Regions from separate parts of the Methylobacterium sp. PvR107 genome, predicted to be linked through region 2. Evidence: riboswitches for the same ligand, from Rfam matches in the RefSeq annotation. Region 2 holds a riboswitch; each other region holds the start of a gene.

What was found. A riboswitch is a leader RNA that binds a small molecule or an ion and turns the genes downstream of it on or off. The one in region 2 is predicted to bind cobalamin.
Region 1: it holds a riboswitch for cobalamin, as region 2 does, so the genes downstream of both, JOE48_RS25610 (TonB-dependent receptor) here and JOE48_RS22100 (CbtB domain-containing protein) in region 2, are expected to answer to the same signal.
Region 3: it holds a riboswitch for cobalamin, as region 2 does, so the genes downstream of both, JOE48_RS28280 (TonB-dependent receptor) here and JOE48_RS22100 (CbtB domain-containing protein) in region 2, are expected to answer to the same signal.

What each region holds. Positions count from the first base shown of each region.
Region 1 is NZ_JAFIBW010000001.1:5,414,584-5,419,663, reverse strand. Features, by position in the region: gene JOE48_RS25615 (PepSY domain-containing protein) at 1-198, opposite strand, end outside; gene JOE48_RS25610 (TonB-dependent receptor) at 192-2,375, opposite strand; cobalamin riboswitch at 2,652-2,848, opposite strand; gene JOE48_RS25605 (HigA family addiction module antitoxin) at 3,234-3,602, shown strand; gene JOE48_RS25600 (RluA family pseudouridine synthase) at 3,761-5,080, shown strand, end outside.
Region 2 is NZ_JAFIBW010000001.1:4,674,688-4,679,767, forward strand. Features, by position in the region: gene cobW (cobalamin biosynthesis protein CobW) at 1-531, opposite strand, end outside; gene JOE48_RS22090 (DUF1636 family protein) at 528-929, opposite strand; gene JOE48_RS22095 (CbtA family protein) at 922-1,659, opposite strand; gene JOE48_RS22100 (CbtB domain-containing protein) at 1,676-1,858, opposite strand; cobalamin riboswitch at 1,892-2,087, opposite strand; gene JOE48_RS22105 (S10 family peptidase) at 2,163-3,752, opposite strand; gene JOE48_RS22110 (DNA polymerase III subunit chi) at 3,755-4,207, opposite strand; gene JOE48_RS22115 (CTP synthase) at 4,413-5,080, opposite strand, start outside.
Region 3 is NZ_JAFIBW010000001.1:5,965,649-5,970,728, forward strand. Features, by position in the region: gene JOE48_RS30625 (flagellar hook-length control protein FliK) at 1-108, shown strand, start outside; gene JOE48_RS28260 (transglycosylase SLT domain-containing protein) at 68-613, shown strand; gene JOE48_RS28265 (hypothetical protein) at 1,006-1,413, opposite strand; gene JOE48_RS28270 (hypothetical protein) at 1,708-1,908, opposite strand; gene JOE48_RS28275 (cell wall hydrolase) at 2,141-2,725, opposite strand; cobalamin riboswitch at 2,978-3,175, shown strand; gene JOE48_RS28280 (TonB-dependent receptor) at 3,278-5,080, shown strand, end outside.

The DNA of each region.
Region 1 (5,080 bases), 740 kb from region 2:
GACCTGCTCCCAAGCGACAGGCGGAAGCCGCGCCAGACGCTCCGCCTCGGTGAGCGTCGGGAACGGCACGTAGAGCATCACCAGCCCGGAGCCGATCCATGAGGCAAAGAGCAACCCGGCGGTGATCCCGGACCAGCGATGGAACAGGAGCAGGAAGCGCCGGCCCGCCTTGCCGAGCCGCCGCGATCGCCTCACCACGTCACCGTGTAGGCGACCTCGACCGAGCGCGGCCGCCCGAGCAGCCAGTTGGTGCCGACCCCGTTCACGGCGTTGCCGGAGATCGCGTAGACCTTGTCAAACAGGTTGTAGACCCGCAGCGACAGCCGCGACTCCGCCGAGACCTGATGGTCGAGCACGAGGTTGACGAGGTTGTAGGCCGGGCGCCGCGCCATGTTGCCGAAGTCGCTGTAGACCTGCCCGACGTTCTGGAGCCCGACCCGCGCGGTCCAGTCGCGCGCAAAATCCCAGGTCAGCCAGAGATTGGCCACGCGCTCCGGCACGTCGATCGGCTGGTTGCCGGCATAAGAAACGGTGGCGCCCGCCACCGTCTGATCGAACCGGTCGTATTGCGCATGCAGGAGCGCGAGGTTGCCGTCGAGCCGCCAGCCCGGCGCGAAAAGCCAGCCGAGCGCCAGCTCGAAGCCCTGCGAGGATTGCCGTCCCACCTGCGTGGACAGCGTCGGCTGGCCCGGCACAGCCGAGATCAGGTTGTCCTTGACGATCCGGTAACCCGCGATTGTCCATTCCAGGGCGCCGTCGAAGGCCAGCCCCTTGGCGCCGATCTCGACCTGATCGCCGGTTGCGAGCTTGAATCCGGCCAGCGACTGATTTAGCGTGATCAGGCTGTTCACCGGATCGGTGGCGAAACTGTACTGGGCGTAGAGCGCGCTGTCCGGCGTCGGGTTGTAGACGAGGCCGAACCGGTAGCCGAGGGCGTGGTAGGTCTTCTCGAAGCGCGATCCCGACTGCAGATCCTCCCGGTTCAGCGTCGGCACGTCGAGGCGCACGCCCGTAAGGAAGGCCAGCCTGTCCGACAGGATCAGCCGGTCCTCGGCGAAGACCGAGGCCTGGCTCGTCTGGGTGGCGTAGGCCGGCCGCGCCCGTCCGTTCTGCGGGAAGTAGCCCAGATCGTAGCCGGTGAGCGGCACGCTGGTATTCTGGTCGAAGTAGAAGTTGTTGGTGTGCCGGAAATCGATGTGGTTCACGTCGAATCCGACCACGAACTGGTTGGCAAAGCCGAAGAGGCTGCCCCGGAACGTCGCGTCGAGCCGGTCCCCGACCTGTTCCTGGCTGTGATAGATCTCGAGGTAGTCGCCCCGGTCCACCAGCCCGGTGCCGCGGTTGTACGTGTACTGCTCGACATCGAGCCAGTGGCGCCGGCTGGTCAGCCGGTAGGCGGTGTTGCGGATCGTGATGTCGGCCGAGGGCGACCACTCGGTCTTGAGCTGGGTCCAGTTGTCGACCCAGGTGATCTTCGCGTCGCGGACGTTGTAGTTGTTGAACCGGATCAGGTCCGGGATCCGGCCTTCGACCAGCGGTGTGCCCCAGTAGCGGGCCGGCTCTTGGTAGCCGAGATCGTGACTCAGCGTGAACGCGAGATCCGGGCTCGGCTGGAACAGCAGGGCGGCCGAGACCGCGAGGTTACGAAAATCGCCCTCGGGGCGGATCCAGCCATCGGCGCGGTTGCCGCTGACGTTGAGGCGGTACGCGAAGGTGTTGCCGAACTCCGCTTGGCCGATCCCACCGCCGGAATCGAAGGCAAGCCGCGCGACGCCGTCGGTGCCGACCACCGCGCGGGCAGTGTTGATCGGCACGAAGACCGGCTTCTTGGGCACCACGTTGATGACGCCGCCGATGGCGCCGTCGCCATAGAGCACCGAGGACGGCCCGCGCAGCACCTCGATCCGCTCGACGTTCCAGGTATCGAACGGGAAGGTGACAGTGTTGGCGCCCACGTAGAAGCGCGTGCCGTCGTAGAGCTGCTGGATCGAGTTCGGGCCGGCGAAGCCGCGAGACGTGAACGCGCCGTTGCCGTTGCCGGGAGCGGCAATCGTTGTGATGCCGGTGGCGTCCTGGGTCACGGCTTCGGCGATCGTGTCCTGGCCGCGCATCCGCGCGGTCTCGCCCGACACGATGTCGAGACTGGCCGGCGTCTCCAAGGGCGTCAGGCCGATCCGGCTCGCGGTCCGGTCGCGGGTGCGCAGGTTGAGGCTGTTCGGGACGGCACGGTCCGTGCCGTCCTCGCCCTCAACCGAGAGCTGGTCGAGGGTGACGGTGTCCTGCGCGGCGGCCGGGCTCGCGAGGAGCGCGAGGAGCACGCCGCAGAGCGGTGCGGGCCTGCCGCCGGATCTCGGGCGGATGGTCGATGGTGACATGGCAGGAAAGGTCCATGCGCGGCGCGGGCCGGCCAACCCGTTCTAAAGGCAATGTAATAACATTACAATTGCTCGGCCGCATCAAAAGCTCGGCGGGCACAGGCGCGTGAGTGCGCGTGGCGGCCCCGGAAGCGATCGATACGGTGAGGACGGGCATCGGGATCGGTGTCGCGGGCGCGCTTGCTGTGGCACGTCACCGCGAACGAGGCCTCGCCGACCGCGCGGATGCACGGGCGTCTCGACACCCGCCAGGACAACCCCGCCCAGCGCGTTTCGCGTGTGACCACGGCTGACGGCAGGTCTCCTGGCTCGCGGGTCGCCGCCCTCGCACCGTCTTCCCGGGTCAGCGACCCAGTGACGTGGTGGTGAAGGGCTCGCCGCTTACAGTTGCGGGGACAGCCGCGGCCTCGAGGCGAGCCCCTCACCGCGTTCCCTTTTGATCCCCGAAGGGAACCGTCGACGATAAGCTTGGCCTTAAGGTTTGTCCGCGTCAAGCCGTACGACGCCGCAACGCGGTCCATGGACCCCGCTGGTTCTCGATGCAGTGGATTAGACGGCGGTGATCCGCATGGTGACGGCCATGCGCGCGCATTGACAGGTGCCGCGGAATTGTAAATTCGATGTTCTCATAGCAATTTTTGCCTATATACGTGTAATAACACGATATTTATTTATATTAAAGCCAAAAAGGATGACATCTATATCGATGAGTGTGTCGTGTAACCTTTAGTGCGTTGCTGCGTATGTAAGGTATGTCGTGAGACGATGGGATGATTACGATTTTACGGACAAAGGTTAAGTATCCGGACAGGACCATGATGTTTTGATTGGAGCAAAATACGGGAGAGCATCATAGTGATGAGCTACAAACTGGAAAATCCCGGCCATCCAGGCGGATATGTGCGGCGTAATATCATCGAACCGCGCAACTTGACCGTCATGGACGCGGCCGGCTTGCTCGATGTGCCGCGTCAAACACTGTTCGATGTCCTCAATGAGGAGGCTGCGCTGTCTCCGGAATTGGCCTTGCGGATCGAGACGGTGTTCGGGGTCGAGATGCAGACATTGATGGAGATGCAGACCCAGTTCGACATCGCCAACGTGCGCAAGCGCTGTCAGAACCTCCAGAGCGAGCTCGCCGCCAAGGCGAGGTTCCATCTGGCCGCTTCGGAGGCTCAGGACGCGAGCGCCCCGCCTCCGATGATCATCCGGCGCGGACGGACGTGACCGGTCCGCCCAGGCCGGCCCCGGTTCCTCCCTCCGCCTTTGCCGCTGCGCCGGGGCGATGCTACAGCCGGGCAACCCCATCGGTCCCGACGTCCGCGACGCCGCGGCCTATGCGTCCGGACGTCCCGTCCGAGGCGGTGACGGGTGCCGGCGGAATCATGAACACACGACCTCCCAGAAGCGGCGGACCGAAGGGGCGTAAGCCACAGGCCGGCAAGGTCCAATCGGGCGGCCGGGCGCGTACCGGCCCGCGCACCAGCGCCAGCGACGCTGCCGAGCGCGCCGCCCGCAACCGCGGCGACGATGCCGGCGCGCGCGATCCCTGGGGCGGCGCGGCGCCCGCCGCCGCGGCACCGGCCCGGGCACCGAAATCCCGTGCTGCCGCCGCGGGGCCGCAGGCCCGCCGCGCAGCGCCGGCCGGACGGGGAGCGCCGGGGCCGAAGCCCGCGGCAAAGCGGCCGGAGGCCCATGCCCCTGCCCCTGCCCCGGCTCCTGCCGCCGGGCCCACCCGCCGCGAGCAGCGCGCCGCCGCCTCCGCGACCCTTGCCTCGGGCGTCCAGACCCTGACGGTGGAGGCGGACGAGGCCGGCATGCGCATCGACCGGTTCCTCACCGCCCGGTTCCCGCTTCTGCCCTTCACCCGGGTGCAGAGCATCGTCCGCAAGGGCGAGCTGCGCGTCGACGGCAAGCGCGCCAAGCCCAATGACCGGCTGGAGCCCGGCATGAGCGTGCGCGTGCCGCCGCTGCGCCTCGACCAGCCCTCCGAGCGGCCACGCAATCCCGCGCGCGAGCAGGACGACGCCGAATTCATCCGGTCGCTGATCCTCTACGAGGATGCCGACATGATGATCCTCAACAAGCCCTTCGGCCTCGCGGTCCAGGGCGGCTCCGGCACGGTCCGCCACGTCGACGGCCTGCTCGCGGCGCTCACCGGACCGGACGGGCAGAAGCCCCGCCTCGTCCATCGGCTCGACAAGGACACGGCTGGCTGCCTGATCGTTGCCAAGACCCGGCTCGCCGCCGCGACCCTGGCCAAAAGCTTCCGCTCACGGGCCGCACGCAAGATCTACTGGGCGCTGACCGCCGGTGTACCCCGGGTCCGGCAGGGCCGCGTCTCGACCTACCTCGCCAAGGAGGAGGCGGCCGACGCCGATGCACGCATGCGCGTCGCCAAGCACGGCGACGAGGGCGCGAGCCACGCGCTGACCTACTATGCGATGGTCGATCAGGCGGCCCAGAAGCTGTCCTGGCTGTCGTTCAAGCCGGTCACCGGGCGCACCCACCAGCTGCGCGCCCACGCGGCCCATATCGGCCACCCGATCGTCGGCGACCCGAAATACTTTTCCGTGGAGAACTGGGAGCTGCCGGGCGGCATCCAGAACCGGCTCCACCTGCTGGCCCGGCGGATCGTGATCCCGCACCCGCGGACCGGCAGGCCCGTGGACGTGAGCGCGCCGCTGCCGCCCCACATGGCCCAG
Region 2 (5,080 bases):
GCAGAGAAGCTGATCCTCGAACACCTCCTCGAGTGGATTGTCGTGATCGACCGACTGGTCCGCCGCACGCTGGGCGGCCAGAGCCTCCGGATCCTCCGCGAAGGCGCCGGCCGCAACCGCCGGCCCATCGACCACCGCGACGACGCCGTCCACAGTGACCCGCGAGCGGATTGCCGGCCACTGGAAGGCCTGGACCAGGGGCTTCGGCAGGGCAAGACCCGAGGTCTCGATCAGGATGTGCTCCGGCGGCTCGGCGCGGGACAGCAGCGTTTCCAGTGCCGGAACGAAATCGTCCGCGACGGTGCAGCAGATGCAGCCGTTCGGGAGCTCGACGATGGACTCTTCGGTGCAACCCTCGACGCCGCAGGCGGCCAGGAACGACTTGTCGAAGCCGACATCGCCGAACTCGTTCACCAGGATGGCGAGGCGACGGCCCTTGGCATTCTCGACGACGTGGCGAACGAGCGTCGTCTTGCCGGCGCCGAGGAAGCCCGTGACGATAGTGCAGGGGATCTTGTTCACGAGGGTCATTCCGCGGCCTCCAGGGTGCCGGCGGTGCGCGGGCGGGGTTCGGGGAAAGGGGGGATGCGGGCGATCACGCCCTTGCGGAACTCGGCCGGACGCTCGCGCCAGGGCACGATGCCGTCCGGGGTCGCCGCGTAGGCGGCGAGCCCGGCGAGGATGGTCTCGGCGGAGGCCGCCGGATCCATGTCGCCGTACACGTAGGTCCAGCGATCGGCTGAGGCGACTGCCACCGTGCAGGGCCGCTTGCACACCGACAGGCATTCCACCGGCTCGACCCGCAGATGCGGGGCATCGCCGGCCCGGTCCCGCAGCGCATCGAGCAGGCGCGCACCGGACCGGGGGCCGTCCGGGTCGTCACCCTCCCGGCGGCAGGAGGTGCAGACATACAGGACGGTCTCAGACACGGGCCGCCCTCGCTGCCGGCTCACGCGAGAAGGCCTGCCAGGCCCAGCCGAGGCCGAGCCCGATCAGCATCCAGAATACGAAGCTGATGGCCAGCGAGCGGGCCGCGAATTGTGCGGCCAGCGCGGCCGGCAGCTCGGACGCTCCGGCCGGTGCCTCGGGTGCGCCGACGGTGTGCGGCGCGACGATCAGGACGAGGCCGCCCAGGATCGCGATCAGCGACCGCCGGACACCGATCAGGTAGAGGCCCATCCCGGTGGCGGCGGCGGTCATGACCCACCAGAGCTGCCGCGCGGCGAGCGGCGCGGCCTCGCTGCCGGGCAGTTCCGGCGGCAGGCCGAGGCACGGCGCAAGGGCAACGCTGGCGAAGCCTGCCACCGCGAAGGCGAGGCCGACCTGCGGGGTCGGATCGCGCCCGCAGGCGAGCATCACGGCGCCGAGCAGCAGGGCGTAGCCGACGCCACCGACTAGGGTCGCGAGTGCGGTGAACGCCATGCGCGGGAGCCCTTCGCCGGGCTGCCATTCCGGCGCCGCGTCGGGCGCGGCATGGTCGTGCCCGGCATGAGCCAGCACGATCGGGAGGCCGATCGCCGCCTGATGCGTCGGTTCCTTGTGCTCGTAACGCTCGGCCGCCACGATCAGCGGCGAGGTCAGCGTGAGCTCGAGCCCCGTCACGACGGCAGCCGCGAGGAAGCCGGCGGCCAGCGCCGCCGACAGAAGCCGGATGATCATCCCTGTGACGCAGGCGTCAGTGGCAGGGGAAGTTCTGGGTGTGCCGGAAGTCGTGCGCCGCATTGTGGAGCGCAATCGCCGGCGAGAAGCCCGCCATGAACAGGAGGCCGAGGCCCAGGAAAGCCGCGAGCGCGACGGCGACCGAGCGCTCGGACGAGCGGGTGCCGGCGGCGACTGGGGCGAGGGTCGAGGTGGTCATCAATGTGTCTCCAGCCGCCCCACCGGCGGCATTCCGGGATCCTGGCGTGACGGCAGGTCTCCTGGCTCGCAGCTCTGCGCGCCTGCCGCCTTCCCGGATCGCTCCGGTGGCGCTCTGGCAGGTGCTCGCCGCTCACAGTTGCGGGGGCAGCCGCGGAATCGAGGCTCGCGCCCCTCACCGCATTCCCTTTTCACCCCGTCGCCGGGGCACCGTCACGAAGCCGTTGTAGACGCATGGCGGCTTGCGCACAACGGAGTGGCAAGCGGTAAGATCGGGATTCTCGAGAGCGCGAGTTTCCCGACCGTCAGGGCGTATCCTTGAGGCGCTCGGCGGGTGCTCCGCCCGGTGCCGGTCCGGCGTCACGCGCCTTCACGGCATCCGCGTAGAGGCGCTCGACATCCGCCTTGAACGCGGCGCGGGAATCCGGTCGCGTGTAGAACATGTGGCCGCCGGGATAGACGGCGAGGCTGACGCGGCCGGCTCCATAGGCCGGCACCTGCGCGAGCAGGAGCTTCGAGGCGTAATAGGGCGTCACAAGATCCGTGAAGCCGTGCGCCACCAGCACCCGCAGGCGGCCATCGAGCGCCAGGGTGCTCTTGAGGTTCGACAACACCTCCGGCGCCTGCCGGCCCGACCCCCAGCTCCAGCCGCGGTTCACCGCATTGTTCAGGAGTTCGTAGCGCATGTTGGGCACGGGCCATTTCAGCGTGCGCGCGTAAAGGTCGAGCATCGCGCTGGTCAGCGGCGCCTGCAGCGCGGTCAGTTGCGGATCGTCGAAGCTCGACTGGGCCGCATCCGGGTTGGGATCCCAGCCGGTGATGCCGGTGTCGTAGGCGCTGGTCACGCGGCCGTCGGCACGGTCGATCTCGCGCTGAACGCTGCGGGTCGACAGGCGCGCCGCCTGCGCGCGCACGAGAGCCGCGTCGAGCCCGACGAGGGGCGCGACCCGCTCGGTCATCCGCGCCACGGCGGCCGCGTCGCCCGGGCCCTTGAGCAGATCCGCCAGGTAGGCGCCCGAGGCGTAGGATTCCGCATCCGACAGAAGCGCCGGCGTCGGAACGGTTCCAGCCCGTTCCAGGGCACCGGCCGCCAGGGATGGCAGCTTCAGGACGTAGCCCCAGGGATTGGCGCGCGATGTCTCCAGCCAGCCGAAATCGAGAACCGGCGAAAGCAGCACCATCCCGGACAGGCCGACACCGATATCGTCCTGAAGCTTCTCGGTGATGAGTGGCCCGCGGAACCCGCCGTAGCTCTCGCCGACGTAGAATTTCGGGCTGGCCATCCGGTCGTTGACGCGCAGGTAGCGCGCGATGATTGCGGCCAGGGTCGCGGCGTCGGAATCGATGTTCCAATAGGCCTTGCCGTTGCCGTCCGCCGCGCGGCTGTAGCCCGTGCCGACCGGGTCGATGAAGACCAGATCGGAGAAGCCGAGCCAAGTCCCGTCATTGGGCGTGAGCGCGACTGGCTGCGAAGGGCTGATGCTGTCGCCCCCCGTCGGCAAGCGCCAGGGGCCGATCGCCCCGATGTTGAGATAGGCGGAAGCCGCGCCGGGCCCCCCGTTCACCGCGAAGGTGACCGGGCGCTCGCGGCCGGCCTCCGGCGCCACCGTATAGGCCACGTAGGCGATCTCGGCCTGCAGTTTCCCGGACTCGTCGACCAGGGGCAGGCTGCCGGCCGTGGCGGTGAAATCGAGGCGCTTGCCGTTCGGCAGCGTAAGGCTGTGCCGCGTCATCGAGTCCGGAGGCAGGCGACGGCCCTCCGGCCCCCGCGGCGCCTGCCTGGCTTCCGACGGCCGCTGGTCGTGCGGCGCCTCATGTGCGCCCACCGACGGAGGCACCCCAAGGATCAGCGCGGCGGCGAAGGCGGCGCGCGCGAAACGTCTGGTGAGGAGCACGATTATGCCTTCTTGTTCCAGCGGCCCGAATCGTCCTGCTGCCAGTAGGCGACCGCGTGGCCCGCCTCCTTGGCCTGCTTCCACTGCTCGCGGGCGCGCAGGAGCGCATCCTGGTCGGTCCCGTCGAACAGGATGCAGATGCGTTCGTAGGCTTCGGCGTCCGGCGGCAGGTCGGCGCCTTCCACGAGGAAGCGGATCGACGCCGTGTTGGGATTGATGTCGCGCAGGGTCAGCACGACCGGCTGGCTTCCCGCGTCGGGCTCGCGGTCGGTGCCGTGCGGCAGGAAGCTGTCGTCCGAATAGGTCCAGAGGTGGTCGTCGAGCGCCTGCAGACGCTCCTCGGTGGCGACCTGGATTGCGGCCTGCCAGCCCCGGTCGAGCGAGCGCTCGACGAGAGTCGGCAGCACCTTCTCCAGGGGCTGACGTTGCATGTGGTAGAAGAGGATCTCGGTCACGGCCCGGTCAATATAGGGTCCGGGACCGCGGCGCGAGGAGCGGCGCAAGGTCGCTCGCCGAGCCGAATGCATGGCCGTGTCAGCCCACGCCTTCGACTTCAAGAGCGCAGCGAAGCAACCCAGGGCGGCGCGCCCTCATTGAGCGTGGCGCAATTGGGCTGCTTCGCTGCGCTCGCAAGGACGGCGAGGGCCGCGTGGCGCCCTGTCAGACCAGCCGGCTCTGCTCGATCGCCGCGCCGACGAAGCCCTTGAACAGCGGGTGCGGCTCGAACGGGCGCGACTTCAACTCCGGATGGAACTGAACGCCGATGAACCACGGATGCCCGACATGCTCGACCGTCTCGGGCAGGAGCCCGTCCGGCGAGACGCCCGAGAAGCGCAGGCCCTTGGCCTCCAGCCGCTCGCGATAGGCCATGTTGACCTCGTAGCGGTGGCGGTGCCGCTCGGAGATCTGCTCGGACCCATAGATCTGGGCGATCTTGGAGGTCGGATCGAGCTTCGCCTCGTAGGCGCCGAGCCGCATGGTCCCGCCGAGGTCGCCGGCCGCGGCACGCCGCTCCAGCTCGTTGCCGCGCAGCCACTCGGTCAGCAGGCCGACCACCGGCTCCGAGGTCTCGCCGAACTCGGTGGAGTTCGCCTCGGGCATCCCGGCCAGCGAGCGGGCCGCTTCGATCACCGCCATCTGCATGCCGAAGCAGATGCCGAGATAGGGAATGCGCTTCTCGCGGGCGTAGCGGGCCGCGCGGATCTTGCCCTCGGCGCCGCGCTGGCCGAACCCGCCCGGTACGAGGATGCCGTTGAGACCTTCCAGGAACGGCGCCGGGTCCTCGCGCTCGAACACCTCGGCCTCGATCCATTCGAGGTTGACCTTCA
Region 3 (5,080 bases), 1.3 Mb from region 2:
GGAGGGGATAGGCAGCGGCAGGCGGAGCAGCCCCTGCCCGCCGACAGACGGGAAGGAGAGCGGACGGATGAAACGGTACGTCCTCGCGACGGCGGCGTTTATCTGTAGCGCAGTCCCGGCGGCGGCGAATGTCTGCGAGGCCGAGATGGGTCGCGCCTCCGTGCAGTACGGCGTTCCACTCGGCGTGCTCTACGCTGTCGGCCTGACGGAAACAGGCAAGCGCGGTTCGCTCCAGCCCTACGCCATGAATATCGAAGGAGCCGCCTACTTCGCGACCGGGCCGAAGGACGTGATCGCCCACTTCACCGAGGCCCGCCGCAGGGGCGTGCGCCTGATCGACCTCGGCTGCATGCAGATCAACCACCACTACCATGGCGCAAAGTTCGGATCGATCGAGGCCATGATCGATCCGCGCGCGAATGTCGATTACGCCACGCAATTCCTCCGCGAGCTGAAGAAGCGGGAGGGCAGCTGGACGTTGGCGGTGGCGCGCTACCATGCCGGCTCGCACAACAACGCCGCCCAGAAGGTCTACATCTGCCGGGTGATGACCAACATGGTTGCCACGGGTTTCGGCCGGTGGACCCCAGCCGCCGCGCAGTTCTGCCGGTAACGTTGCGCGTCGGGGGCGGCGGCCGTGATCCCCGGGCGATGAAACCCCCGCCTCCGCAAGGGCGCAGGGTCGCAGAAGGTTGGCTTCGCAGACGATGTCGAACGTCGCCCGATAGCATCCAAGAGAGTCCAGACTTCGCGACGGTGACACGCGTCGAAAGACACTGAGAACCGCTCCTGTTCGTCACCCCGTCAGAGCCGGGTGAAACGACAACACGCGCGGGCCGACACGGTTCGGCGGCACGGGAGCCGCTGCGGCAGACGGGCTGCTCGGTCTCCGATGTGGCCCATGGGACTTGCGGACGACGCTCCATCGGCGCGGGCAGTTGCGGCTGTCTCAGCCCCCTCCCGTCCGCTGCCGTCCCGATCCTGATCCACGGCGACCCGAGACCGTCATAACCCGCGGCACGTGCCGTAGCTGACCTTGACCTCGTTGCGATCCTCGGGATTCAGCTGAGCCTCGACGAAATTCAATTTGTTGAGATCAATCAGCAAGAAGTAGACACCGTTCTGGCACTTGATTGCATTGCGCGGCGTGCGCTCATTCAACCGCGGGGATGCGGGTTGGCACTCGTAATAATCGGAGCGGCCAGCGGAGATCACGGTCAGCAGCCCGCCACTGGAGACGAGGGAAAACGTTCGGGGCTTGCGCGGCGCCTTCGCGCCCTCCGCGACGACCGCCACATCCAGACCGACCGACACGTCCTCCGTACAGGTCAACGGGCGGCGCAACTGAGAGGCCGCCGGCGCGATGCTCAGCAGGAGGAGCGCGCCAGCGAGCGCTACCCGTTTGGCGATCATCGGTGGGGCGCCCATGATTCGTGGGTAGTTTCTACCGGCAAGCTAGGCCGCTGTACGCGGGTGTAAATGCCGCAGGCCCGAGTAGAAGTGTCGATCAACAGATATGGCACTGCATTCGATGGCTTTGCGTCGGTGACGTCCGATCGAACGAGGCGCCGGAGCGGCATTCGGCCCTAAACTGCTACGGCCGGCCGCCGGTCACGGATCTGATTGCCCCTCGGCGGCGGTAGCCATCGCGAGCCGGGCGTCTCCGTGACCCGGCGACGGCCCAGGTGCCGGACCGCTTCCAAGCCGTCAGTCATCGGCCGAGTCATCGGACGTTTCCGGATTGTCATTGGCGGCGCCCGCCTCGCGTTTCGCGGCAATCTCCAGGCCGATCTCCAGCAGAAGCAAGCGCGAAAGGAGCTGCATCATCGGCGTGCCGTGCAACGACATCAGCCGATGTGCTCGGATCGCCGCGCGCGCCATGCGGTCGAAACCATCCTCGTTGGACATGGCGGCGGGGTCGCTCAGTTGAATGCGAGCATACAACCTCAAGGCTAGGCCTGAGTTCGGTCTCGGCCTTCGAAAGTGCGCTGCCACGCGCATCGATCCGGGCCGCCATTGCTGGCGACGCTCTTGTACAACCACAAGCCCCGATGCGCCCCGGCCGGACGTCCCGGAGACGCCGGGCCGGTGAGACGACGTCGATCCGCGCGCACGCGGTCTCGTTGCCCCGCGCTCGGCTCTACGGTGCGGGCGCTCCCGACGCGGCCGCATAGGTCGAGACGGAGGCCGGCAACTGCGCCGTCCCGTGCTGGGCCGAACGCGGGTTGCGCTTCTCGTAGAAGGCGTTGCCGCCAGCGACAGCCACGTAATGCATGTTGTTGTAGGGAAAGTGCCGGCCCGCGGTGTGGAAGTACATCGCCTTCCCGACCTTCGGGTGCCGCTCGCCAGCCAGGACGGCGTCGGCCGCATCGGCGACCTTCTGGAGGTCCTTGTCCTGCATCGGCTTGGTCAGGACACCCGGGGCGAACTGTCCCGGCTGGCCGACCACGGCGCAGATGCCGCCCGGGAAGATCGCGTTCTCCAGCCGGTTCATGACGACGGTGCCGACGGCGATCAGCCCATCCCCGTCGCTGCGGTTCGACTCGAAATACATGGCCCGGCCGAGACAATCGCGCTCGGCATCGCTGACGACCATCGGCGGCTTGTGGCCCGGAATCGACCCTGTCGTGAGCACCGGCGTGCCAGTATTGCAGGCACCCAGGGCGCAGGTCATCGCGATGACACCCAGGACAGGAGCAATCTTCGTCCTCTCGCTACCCTGCATGCATCTGCGCTCCATGCTCCTTCAGCCTCGATCCGCCATGCGGCGGCCGCGCTGCTCGGGCCGGCGCCCCTCACCGACCTAGTTTCGGTCAAGCTTGACCGCACGTTCGCGGCGATGATGTGGCGACGGAGGACCTGCATGGCTCAGGCCCCCGGCTCGGTCCGGCGGTCGAGGCGCGGGCACAGCACTGTCGTGCGCAGGCCACAGCGCTCGTGAACCGGGCCCGGCTCGTTGACCTGCTCCGGGCAGCCGACCGATGGTGGCCGCGACGGTTCCCTTCGGGGATCAAAAGGGAACGCGGTGCGGGTTCGACCCAAAACCGCGGCTGCCCCCGCAACTGTGAGCGGTGAGCCTTCGCGTCACCACGTCACTGGGTGGACGCGCCCGGGAAGACGACGCGAGGGCGGCGACCCGCGAGCCAGGAGACCTGCCGTCTGCCGTGGTCACACGCGAAGTCCGCCGGGCGGGGTGTCCCGGGGATGCCGGAGGCGGTCGCGGAAGCGGCCGGCACGGCCTCGTTCGCGGTGACGTGCCACTGCCGCCCGAGGTCCCGTGTCCCGTCCGTCCGCGCTTTCAGCCCTCGCTGCCTTCGCAGCGCTGACCTCCGCGACATCAGCCCAGGACCGGCCCGGCCTCGTCTCCGGCGCCGAGACGCAGCTCGAAGAAATCTCCGTGACCGCCGAGCCGACGGCCGCCACACGGCTCGGATTGTCGGCGAGTGCCGGCTATGTCGGCGGCACGACCGGGATCGGAGGCCCGCTGCTCCCCGTGGACTCGGCCAGCGCCGGCGTGATCACGGGCGCGCAGCTCAAAAGCCGGCCGGTGACGCGCCCCGGCGAGGCGCTGGAGGCGGTGCCGGGGCTGATCGTCACCCAGCATAGCGGGGAGGGGAAGGCCAACCAGTACTTCCTGCGCGGCTTCAACCTCGACCACGGCACCGACATCGCCATCAGCGTCGACGGCATGCCGGTGAACATGCGCACCCACGCCCACGGGCAGGGCTACGCCGACCTCAACTTCCTGATCCCGGAGCTCGTCGGCGCCGTGGAGTTCCACAAGGGGCCGTACTTCGTGCGCGACGGCGACTTCGCCTCCGCGGGCTCGGTGCGGATCGACTACCTCGACACGACCGCCAAGAACGTCGCCCTGACCTCGATCGGCTCGTTCGGCTACAAGCGGGCCCTGTCGATCACAACCGTGCCGCTCGGGGAGGGCAACCTCCTCCTGGCAGGCGAAGCCCAGGTCTACGATGGGCCCTGGGTGGTTCCGGACGCGCTGCGCAAAATCAACGGGGTGGCCCGCTACAGCCAGGGTACGGCGCTGGATGGGTTCTCGATCACCGGCATGGCCTACGCGGCCCGCTGGACCGCCACCAACCAGATCCCGGAGCGCGCCGTCGTCTCGGGCCAGCTCGGTCGATACGGGACGATCAACCCCACGGATGGGGGCAACACGAGCCGCTTCTCGCTCTCGGGGCGATTTAGCGCGACCGACGAGACCGGCGTGACGCGGGCCTCGGCCTACCTGATCCGCTATCAGATGAACCTGTTCAACGACTTCACCTACTTCCTCAACGATCCCGTCAGCGGCGACCAGTTCCACCAACTCGACCAGCGCATCCTCGGCGGCGGCGAGGTGCTGCACATCTTCCAGGGCGACCTGTTCGGCCGGCCGCTGGAGGTCGAAATCGGCGCGCAGACGCGAACGGATTCGATCCGGGTCGGCCTGTTCAACACCACCCTCCGGCAGTACCGCTCAGGCGTGCTCGACGACCGGGTGCTGGAATCGAGCGGCGCGCTGTACCTGGACACACGGGTGCGCTGGACCGAGTGGCTGCGCACGAGCGTGGGCGTGCGCGCCGACGGCTACTTCGCCGATATCCGCTCGGACACGCCGGCCAATTCGGGCAAGGCGACCGACGGGATCGTCAATCCGAAGCTCGGGCTCGTGCTCGGTCCGTGGTTCGACACCGAGCTCTACATGAATTACGGCGGCGGCTTCCACTCGAACGACGCGCGCGGCGTCACCGCCACGGTGGATCCCGCGAGCCCCCTGTTCACCCTCACCCGCTCGCCGTTCCTGGTGCCGTCCACGGGCTACGAGGTGGGCCTGCGCAACCGCTCGCTCAGCGGGCTTGAGACGAGCCTCGCCCTGTTCCGGCTCGACTTCGCGTCCGAGAACATCTTCCAGGGCGATACCGGCACCACGGAGCCGAGCCGCCCGACCCGGCGCTTCGGGGTCGAGTGGACGAACCGCTACGCGGTGACGCCCTGGCTCGCGCTGGAGGGCGATCTGACGATCACCAACGCCCGGTTCTCCAGCTATGACCCGGTGGGCAACCGGGTCCCGGAGGCC